DNA from 2 places in the Lysinibacillus sp. NPDC096212 genome. Region 1 is predicted to be linked to the other one. Evidence: predicted binding sites of a transcription regulator. Region 1 holds the regulator's gene; the other holds the start of a gene.
The links. The regulator LexA, encoded in region 1, represses DNA repair genes until DNA is damaged. The targets are predictions, from matches to a motif close to CGAACATATGTTCG.

Region 1 (4,200 bases):
GAACAGGCTGATACACAGCAACCGGCAACTGAAGCGGATGAACAAGCTGTTGCTAAGAATGATGAAACTCCTGAAGTGAAAGATAAAATGCCAACTGCTACTTTTACTAAAGATTCCTTACCAACGGAATTAAAACTAGTAACATTTGATATTGATGTTGTCGCAATGGATAATAAAGCAATGGTTGAGTTTATAAAAGAGATTGAAAAAATTGATCGAGTGATGAAAATTGATGCGATCGATTTCACATTAACGGGTGAAGAAGCGAAATTCAAGGAGGACGCTGATTCAACCTTAAAAGCAACCATACAAGTAACGACGTTCTATTATGAAGGACAACAATAATCTAAATGGCGCGCATACTTAAATGTATGGGCGTCTATTAGTATAGGAGGACATAAAATGGAAATTACTTATACAATTACAGTTTTAATATTTGGGCTCGTTCTTGGCTCATTTTTTAATGTGGTTGGCTTACGGGTGCCTTTGAAGGAGTCCATTGTGCGTCCACCCTCGCATTGCACTTCTTGTAAGAGACAGTTGACGGCGCTTGATTTGGTGCCTGTTTTGTCTTATTTATTTTTAGGTGGAAAATGCCGTAGCTGTGGGCAAAAAATTTCTTGGATTTATCCACTGATGGAACTTATAACAGGCCTATTATTTGCTTTTGCTTATTGGAAATTAGGCTTTAGTGCAGAATTTTTTGTAGCGCTATTATTTATTTCATTATTAGTCATTATTGTTGTATCGGATTTTGCGTATATGCTAATTCCCGATAAGGTGCTATTATTCTTTTTACCATTGCTAGTTTTTGGACGCGTTATATCTCCTTTGTCACTATGGTGGGACAGCATAGTTGGTGCTGTCGTAGGTTTTGGCATATTATATTGTATAGCTGTTCTATCAAGAGGTGGAATGGGTGGTGGTGATATTAAATTATTCTTTTTACTTGGTCTCGTACTCGGGACAATACATACAATTCTGACGTTATTTGTAGCGGCAGTAATTGGCATGATTGTTGGCATAATTGTATTAAAGGTACGCGGACAGGGAAGGAAAACGCCTATACCATTCGGACCTTCTATTGCTCTTGCAGCTATTATCATCTATTTCTATGGGGATGCGTTGATGAATTGGTATCTTGGGTTTTGGTAATTAATCAGTGATGGATTCCTTCAATGATTAATAGTCTTCACCAATTTGGCTTTTACAGGCAGTTATTGCAAGATAAAGATCATGGAGGGGATAGGGTGAAACCAATTATCGGAATAACGGCTTTTGCGGAGGATGATTTGTCCTCAAGATTAAATGCTGCATATAGCAAAAGTATAATTGAAGCAGGGGGAGTTCCACTTATAATTCCACTTGGCGTTGAAGAGGATGTAGCACAAATTTTATCATTGACGGACGGATTATTACTTTCGGGTGGCTATGATGTACATCCATTCCTCTTTGACGCAGAACCTACACCGAAATTAGGGAAGGTTCATCCTGAACGAGATTCAGTGGAGCTTGCTTTAATTAATGCAGCCAATATTCGGAAAATGCCGATTCTCGGAATCTGTCGAGGGCTTCAAATACTAAATGTTGCGTTTGGAGGCACAGTCTATCAGGATATTGAAAGTGAGTATCATAGTAAAAAATTAATAAAGCATGTGCAACAAGCAGCGCGAGGTGTTGCAACACATTATGTAAATTTAACACCGGATACATTATTAAAAACGATTATTGAGGAAGAAAAAATTGCTGTGAATTCATTTCATCATCAGGCAATAAATGTAGTAGCAGAAAAGTTAAAAGTGGTAGCAAAATCAAGTGATGGTATCATTGAAGCGGTAGAGCATGTTGATTTACCATTTTGTCTAGCAGTACAATGGCATCCTGAAGAGCTAGCCATTGCAGGAGATGAAGTATCAAAGAAACTATTTGCTGCATTTGTAAAGGCAAGTTTAAAGTTTAAAGTAGAGGCATAAAACTTTATAAGCATTATTTTTTATCCAAGGCTAAGATAACCTTCGTGATGAACATGAATACAATGCTAGGTGTAAGGAATCCATTGTAAAGTGGGTTCTTTTTTAGTGTATAAAATAGCACTCAAAACATAAGAAAAAGAGGTATATGCTCATTTGTGAACATAATATCCTCTTTTTATATTTTAAAATTGAGATACTTTTAATGTACACGACGGTATAGACCTACAACATGTCCCAAAATAGAAACTTGATCTACGATAATTGGCTCCATTGTTGAGTTTTCAGGCTGTAAACGAAAATGACTTTTTTCCTTAAAGAAACGTTTTACGGTTGCTTCATTCTCTTCAGTCATTGCTACGACAATATCACCATTATCAGCTGTTGCTTTTTGTTTAACAATCACTAAATCTCCGTCTAAAATGCCAGCTTCAATCATTGATTCACCCATAATTTCTAGCATAAATAATTGATCTTCACTTGTACCATAAATATCTGGTAGTGGGAAATATTCATCGATATTTTCAACAGCAGTTATTGGAGAACCTGCAGTAACCTTCCCAACTAATGGGACATGAATAACATGTTGCTTTTGAATAGAATCCTCTGGCTCTAAAATTTCAATAGCACGTGGTTTAGTTGGATCGCGTCGAATCAAGCCTTTTTGTTCTAAACGAGCTAAATGCCCATGAACTGTTGAGCTTGAAGCAAGTCCAACTGCCTCACCAATCTCACGTACAGAAGGTGGATACCCCTTTGCTCGTACTTCTTCTTTAATGAAATCTAATATGGCCTCTTGTCTTTTCGAAACTTTTTTCATAATGGCTCACCTCTTTTTTTAATCATTCTACTTATTAATAGTATAACAGAATGCGAACACTTAAGCAAACATAGGTTCGAAAAGTGTTTGACAAAAACGTTTGTTCGTATTAATATGAGAACATATATTCCGAACAAACATTCTAGAAAAGGGGTTTTAAACATGAACTGGTTAAAGAAAAATCCACATATTACAACTTTATTAGGAGCTTGTCTACTTTTTGCGGCATACCTTTTTATAACAGACCCAGGCGATGTAACGTACACAGAAATTGAAATCGCACATGGTGATAGCTTATGGTCGTTAGCCGATCAATACCGTGGTAAAATGAAAACGGATGAATGGATTAAGCTTGTGAAAACAGAAAATGAATTATCGAACATACAAATTATTGCAGGCAAATCCCTAGTGATTCCAGTAGTGGGTGACCAATCCTATCCTATAAATTCAATTGAAATTGCGAGAAACGAAAAATGATGATGAATCAACAATCGGCTGTTGTCTATTGCCGTGTGAGTACAGAAAAAGAGACACAAAGTTCCTCGTTGGAGCGTCAGCAAGAGGAGTTGATGCGCTATGCTAAAGAACAGGGCTACGAAGTCATGCGTGTTTTTAAGGACAAGCATAGCGGTTATGATGTGGAACGTGAAGGTTTACTAGAAATGCTCGATTTCATTAAAGAAAAAGAGATAGAAGCATTATTTGTGCAGGATGAAACACGCTTAGGTCGTGGAAATGCTCGAATGGCAGTATTGCATTTATTGCAGAAAACTGAAACTGATGTTTTTTCTATGCGAGACGAGGGGCCAATACAATTAAATGAAATGGATACGATGCTCCTAGAAATTTTAGCAATCGTAGAGGAGTACCAGCGCAGAATCCATAATGCTAAAATACGTCGTGGCATGCGTCGTGCCGTTGAAAATGGCTATCGCCCAGAAAACAATTTATCTAACCGTGGAAATCCAAATGGTCAAGAACGTAAGGAAGTCCCTGTAGACGAAATTGTCAACCTACGTAATCGAGGCTTCACCTTTGAGGAAATCGCCATGACTCTTAGAGGTCTAGGTTTTGAAGTAAGCAAAGCTACAGTCCATAGGAGATATCGGGAACATCAAGAGGGAAGCGGGCAAAATAAAGTGACGTTTTAATCAGTGGGAGTTTTATCGTCCCGCTGTTTTTTTTTAAAGGCACTAGATGTTGGTGAAGGGCCGAGAAGTGATGGATAGAACAGCGAAGTGATGGATACAGCAACCGTAGAGACGGGTTTTACCATCAAAATGATAGGTACAAGGAATAACTAAGTTCCATCTATCCTTAAGTAATAAATTAATACAAACTTTAAATAGTCACATTGTCTGGTAGTTTGAATGGATTTTCTTTATTTATTCTGTCATAAAACATGATCCC
Region 2 (4,200 bases), on a different contig from region 1:
GCTCCGCCTTTTAAGCCTAATTGCCATTTTGCACGTAGCATTTCGGCCACTTCCTCTGGTGTATCAATCTTGAAGTTGACATCAAAACCACTTTGACGTGTATAGAATGCTGGTAGTTCATCTGTACCATATCCAACGACTGGCACACCTTTTGTTTCAAGATATTCTAAAGTTAAACCAATATCTAAAATAGACTTAGCGCCCGCACAAATTACGGCAACATTTGTTTGTGCTAGTTCTTCTAAATCTGCTGAAATATCCATTGTTGTTTCAGCACCACGGTGTACCCCGCCGATACCACCAGTTACAAAAATTTCAATACCAGCTAGCTCAGCACAAATCATTGTTGCAGCTACAGTTGTAGCTCCTAATTTTTTTGATGCTAAAAGATAGCCTAAGTCGCGACGAGATGCTTTTGCTACACCTTGTGCATTACCGAACATTTCAAGTTCTTCATCTGATAAACCAATTTTAATTTTACCGTCGATTAAAGCAATTGTTGCTGGCACTCCACCATTATCACGAACAATTTGTTCCACTTCACGTGCTGTTTGTACATTTTGTGGATATGGCATTCCGTGAGAAATAATTGTTGATTCTAATGCTACGATTGGTAAGCCTTTTGCTTGTCCTGCTTTTACTTCTTCTGATAATACGATGAATTCTTTCATGTTGTTATTCCTCCATTTCATTGTTTAACAAATCAACTGATAGCTCAGGTCTTACGGTATATGGAGATGCAAGTGTATTTTTGGCATTCGTTAAGCCTGCATCAATACATGTTGCAAATGATTGCCCAGTAAGCCAGCTATGGATTACAGCACTGACAAAGGCGTCTCCTGCACCTGTTACATCTTCAATTTTTTCTACAGCTTTAGCTGTAAAATGACTTGGCTTCGTTGTAGTGGAAGCTGCATACACACCCTTGCTACCCGCTGTAATAATTACATGTTCAGCACCTAATGTAAGAAGTTGCTGTAAAGCCTTTTCGTAGTGTGCTGAGTTTTCGATTTTATGACCTACAATCGTCTCAGCTTCATCTGTGTTACAAATAAACCATGTTACCCCTTGTAACGTATCCGGTAATCGATTCATTTTGGGCGAAGATACCGGTACGATAACAAATGGAATGTCACGGGCAATCGCAACCTGCTGTATGTAAGCAACTGTTTCTTTTGGACAGTTTAAGTCCATAATAAAGCAGCCCGCATTCATCAGCATTGCCTCATGTTTTTTTAGCAAACTTGGCAATAAAAGATCATATACTTCCATATTTGCTACTGCTAGTGCTAGCTCGCCCTGCTCATCCATAACCGCAGTATAGGAACCCGTCGAAGCGTCAGGTAGCTGCTCCACATAACGTAAATTCATAAATGGCTCTGAAGCTTCTTGGATCACTTGCCAATCAGCATCTTTGCCGGCAGTAGTCAGCAATGTTACTTGATGATTTAATCTACCTAAATTTTCAGCAATGTTTCGGCCAACACCACCTACACTAAATGAAGAGCTAGCAGGATTGGACGTACCGAATTGGACATTCCCTTTTACATGAAATTTTCGGTCAAGATTGGCTCCACCGATACAAATAATTTCATTTTCCTCAGGCAAAATATATGCACGACCTACAATTTTCCCTTGCTTCGTTAAGCTCGACACTAAATTAGCAAGGACTGGTCGAGATAGCTTCATCTTATCTGCCATCTCTTGCTGAGACATAAACGGATTCTGGCGAATTAATGCAAGGACCGCCTGTTCTCTTTCATTCATAGCATCACCTTTTATTATATTTGTTTACATTATAAACTTTTGTTTGGTTGATGTCAAAAAATTTTTTAATAAAAAAAGTTGAAACCGATATGATACTGGCTTCAACTTTTTGTTGTGATAACTATTGCTTCAATGAAATTAAGGTGTCGTGTTAAATAAAGTATGGCTTTTCGGTATAACGAGGGGGGTGATTTCCGTTCCAACTGGGCGCTTTCCTGTGGGCGCCCAATGAGCCGCTTCACTTCGCTTCAGGGTCTCATCTGCGTGAAAGCGATAGCGGCGGAAATTCAGGGTTTTGCGGCGTTCTTTACTTGGTAGGCGGCGCAATTTCGGGGGTTTGCGGCGTTCTTTGCTTGGTTAGCGGCGCAACTTACACTTTTAGCGGCGAATTCCAATATAACCTGGACAAATATTTTCTGTGCGAAAGCGTAGCGCAGCAACAACAAATTCGGAGGAACGGCTCACTGCTGTAAAATGCCAATCGTTGATAAAATTTTAAGAAACGACGATAGCAACAAGAGTCTCACCTTAAGCAAAGCGAGTAGCTAATTATCAAGTATTGGCATGATAAGGTGTTTGTTTTTTCACGATGATGACAAATAAACTTGCCAATGCACAGAACATCCCAGCAAGGAAAAAGGCCCAAGTATATGAATTGAAAAACTTATAGATGAGGCCTCCACCAAAGGCAGCAACTGCAGCTCCTGCTTGATGAGATGCGAAAATCCACCCATAAATAATGCCACTTTTATTTGTACCAAAAATTTGTCTAGAAATACTGATCGTTGGAGGTACTGTTGCAATCCAATCTAATCCATAAAATATTGTAAAGATTGTCAGTAAAGTGAACGACCCTTGCATTAATGCATATGGAAGTAAAAGGAGAGACGTTCCTCTTAAAAGGTAATACCAAAACAATAACCATCGATTATCAAAACGATCAGACAGCCACCCTGATAAAGTAGTGCCTACAAGATTAAACACTCCCATAAAAGAAAGAAAGGATGCAGCGGTTACGAAAGGGACACCAAAGCTAATACAGTATGAAACAAAATGAGTACCCACTAATCCACTAGTTGAAAGTCCACAAATAAAAAAACTTCCCGCTAATAACCAAAATTCTTTCTTCTTTATTGCCTCAAATAAACCATTAAAAGCATTACTAATCGGATTTTTCTTATGATCCTCTTGTTGCATTTCTAAATCTTCTTCCATTCCATAAGGAAGAATCCCAATATCCTGTGGCTTATTTTTAATAAATATTGAAATAGTGATGAACATAACAATACTTAAAATGAGAATTAATCCAATCGCCCATCGCCAAGAATAATGTTCAATAATAATCGCCAATAAGGGTAAGAGAATTAACTGCCCTGTTGCAGTACTCGCCGTTAAAATCCCAACTGCCAACCCTCTACTTTTCACAAACCAATGATTGGCTACATACGGACTTAACACCGTTAAAAAAAGACTTGCTCCTAAACCAATAATACCGCCCCATATAACGATTAACTGCCATGATTGAGTCATGAAAAGCGTAAGCATCATGCCAATGAATAATGTAGCCATCGCACCTAGCATCATTTTCTTTAAACCCGCTATTTCTAGTAATGCCGCCATAAAAGGACCCGAAAAACCATATAAAAATAGACTCACTGCAAAAGCTAAGGCAATTAAAGATCGATCCCAATTAAATTCTTTTTCAAAGGAGTCTATAAATACCCCTGATGATGACATTGTAATCCCTGCAACAATAATTGAGAAAAAGGTTACGACTAAAATAAACCAGCTATAATGAATACGTTTCATCTTGACACCTTCATTTCTTAAAAAAATTTTTAAAAGATTGCAGCTCAATACATGTATATGCATATATTACTGGAGTAAATGCCTTTCGGAAACATGTATATACATATATAATCTTAGTAATCACTTTTATTACTGTCAAGAAACATTTTCCAACTTAACAAAATAAATCAATAGGGCTACTATAATATTGAACCAACTCGAAAAGGGGTACGGAGCAATGAATAATATAGATTACACACAAATATGTGTATGTGCAAACCTTCGAAAAAAAACACGAGTCGTGACACAATTGTATGATAAATTACTACAGCCCACTGGCTTAAAAGTTACTCAATACTCTATGCTAGCAAATATCGATCATCAACAATCAGTTTCCATAAGTCGACTAGGTGAAATTTTGCTACTCGATCAAACAACCATTACACGTAATATTAACTTGTTAAAGCAAAATGGCTATGTAGATTTAACAAGAGATCCGCAAGATGCTCGAGCAAAGGTCATTACACTAACTGATAAAGGGGTTAAAAAATTAAACGAGGCTGCTCCAATTTGGCAAGATATCCAAGAAAGAATTATCAATGATATTGGCATAGAGAAGTACGAGGATTTTTATGAAACATTGAA

Region 2: ACIQ7T_RS10880 (carbohydrate kinase) is a predicted target of LexA. The motif match lies at 1,800-1,813, and genes of this name have one in related genera.

Annotation. Positions count from the first base shown of each region.
Region 1 covers NZ_JBIWFQ010000001.1:7,473-11,672, reverse strand. The annotation lists gene ACIQ7T_RS00080 (potassium transporter) at 1-345, shown strand, start outside; gene ACIQ7T_RS00075 (prepilin peptidase) at 403-1,155, shown strand; gene ACIQ7T_RS00070 (gamma-glutamyl-gamma-aminobutyrate hydrolase family protein) at 1,251-1,973, shown strand; gene lexA (transcriptional repressor LexA) at 2,173-2,790, opposite strand; gene yneA (cell division suppressor protein YneA) at 2,953-3,267, shown strand; gene ACIQ7T_RS00055 (YneB family resolvase-like protein) at 3,264-3,941, shown strand; gene def (peptide deformylase) at 4,132-4,200, opposite strand, start outside.
Region 2 covers NZ_JBIWFQ010000009.1:12,574-16,773, reverse strand. The annotation lists gene ACIQ7T_RS10885 (pseudouridine-5'-phosphate glycosidase) at 1-671, opposite strand, end outside; gene ACIQ7T_RS10880 (carbohydrate kinase) at 676-1,767, opposite strand; gene ACIQ7T_RS10875 (MFS transporter) at 2,320-3,576, opposite strand; gene ACIQ7T_RS10870 (MarR family winged helix-turn-helix transcriptional regulator) at 3,794-4,200, shown strand, end outside.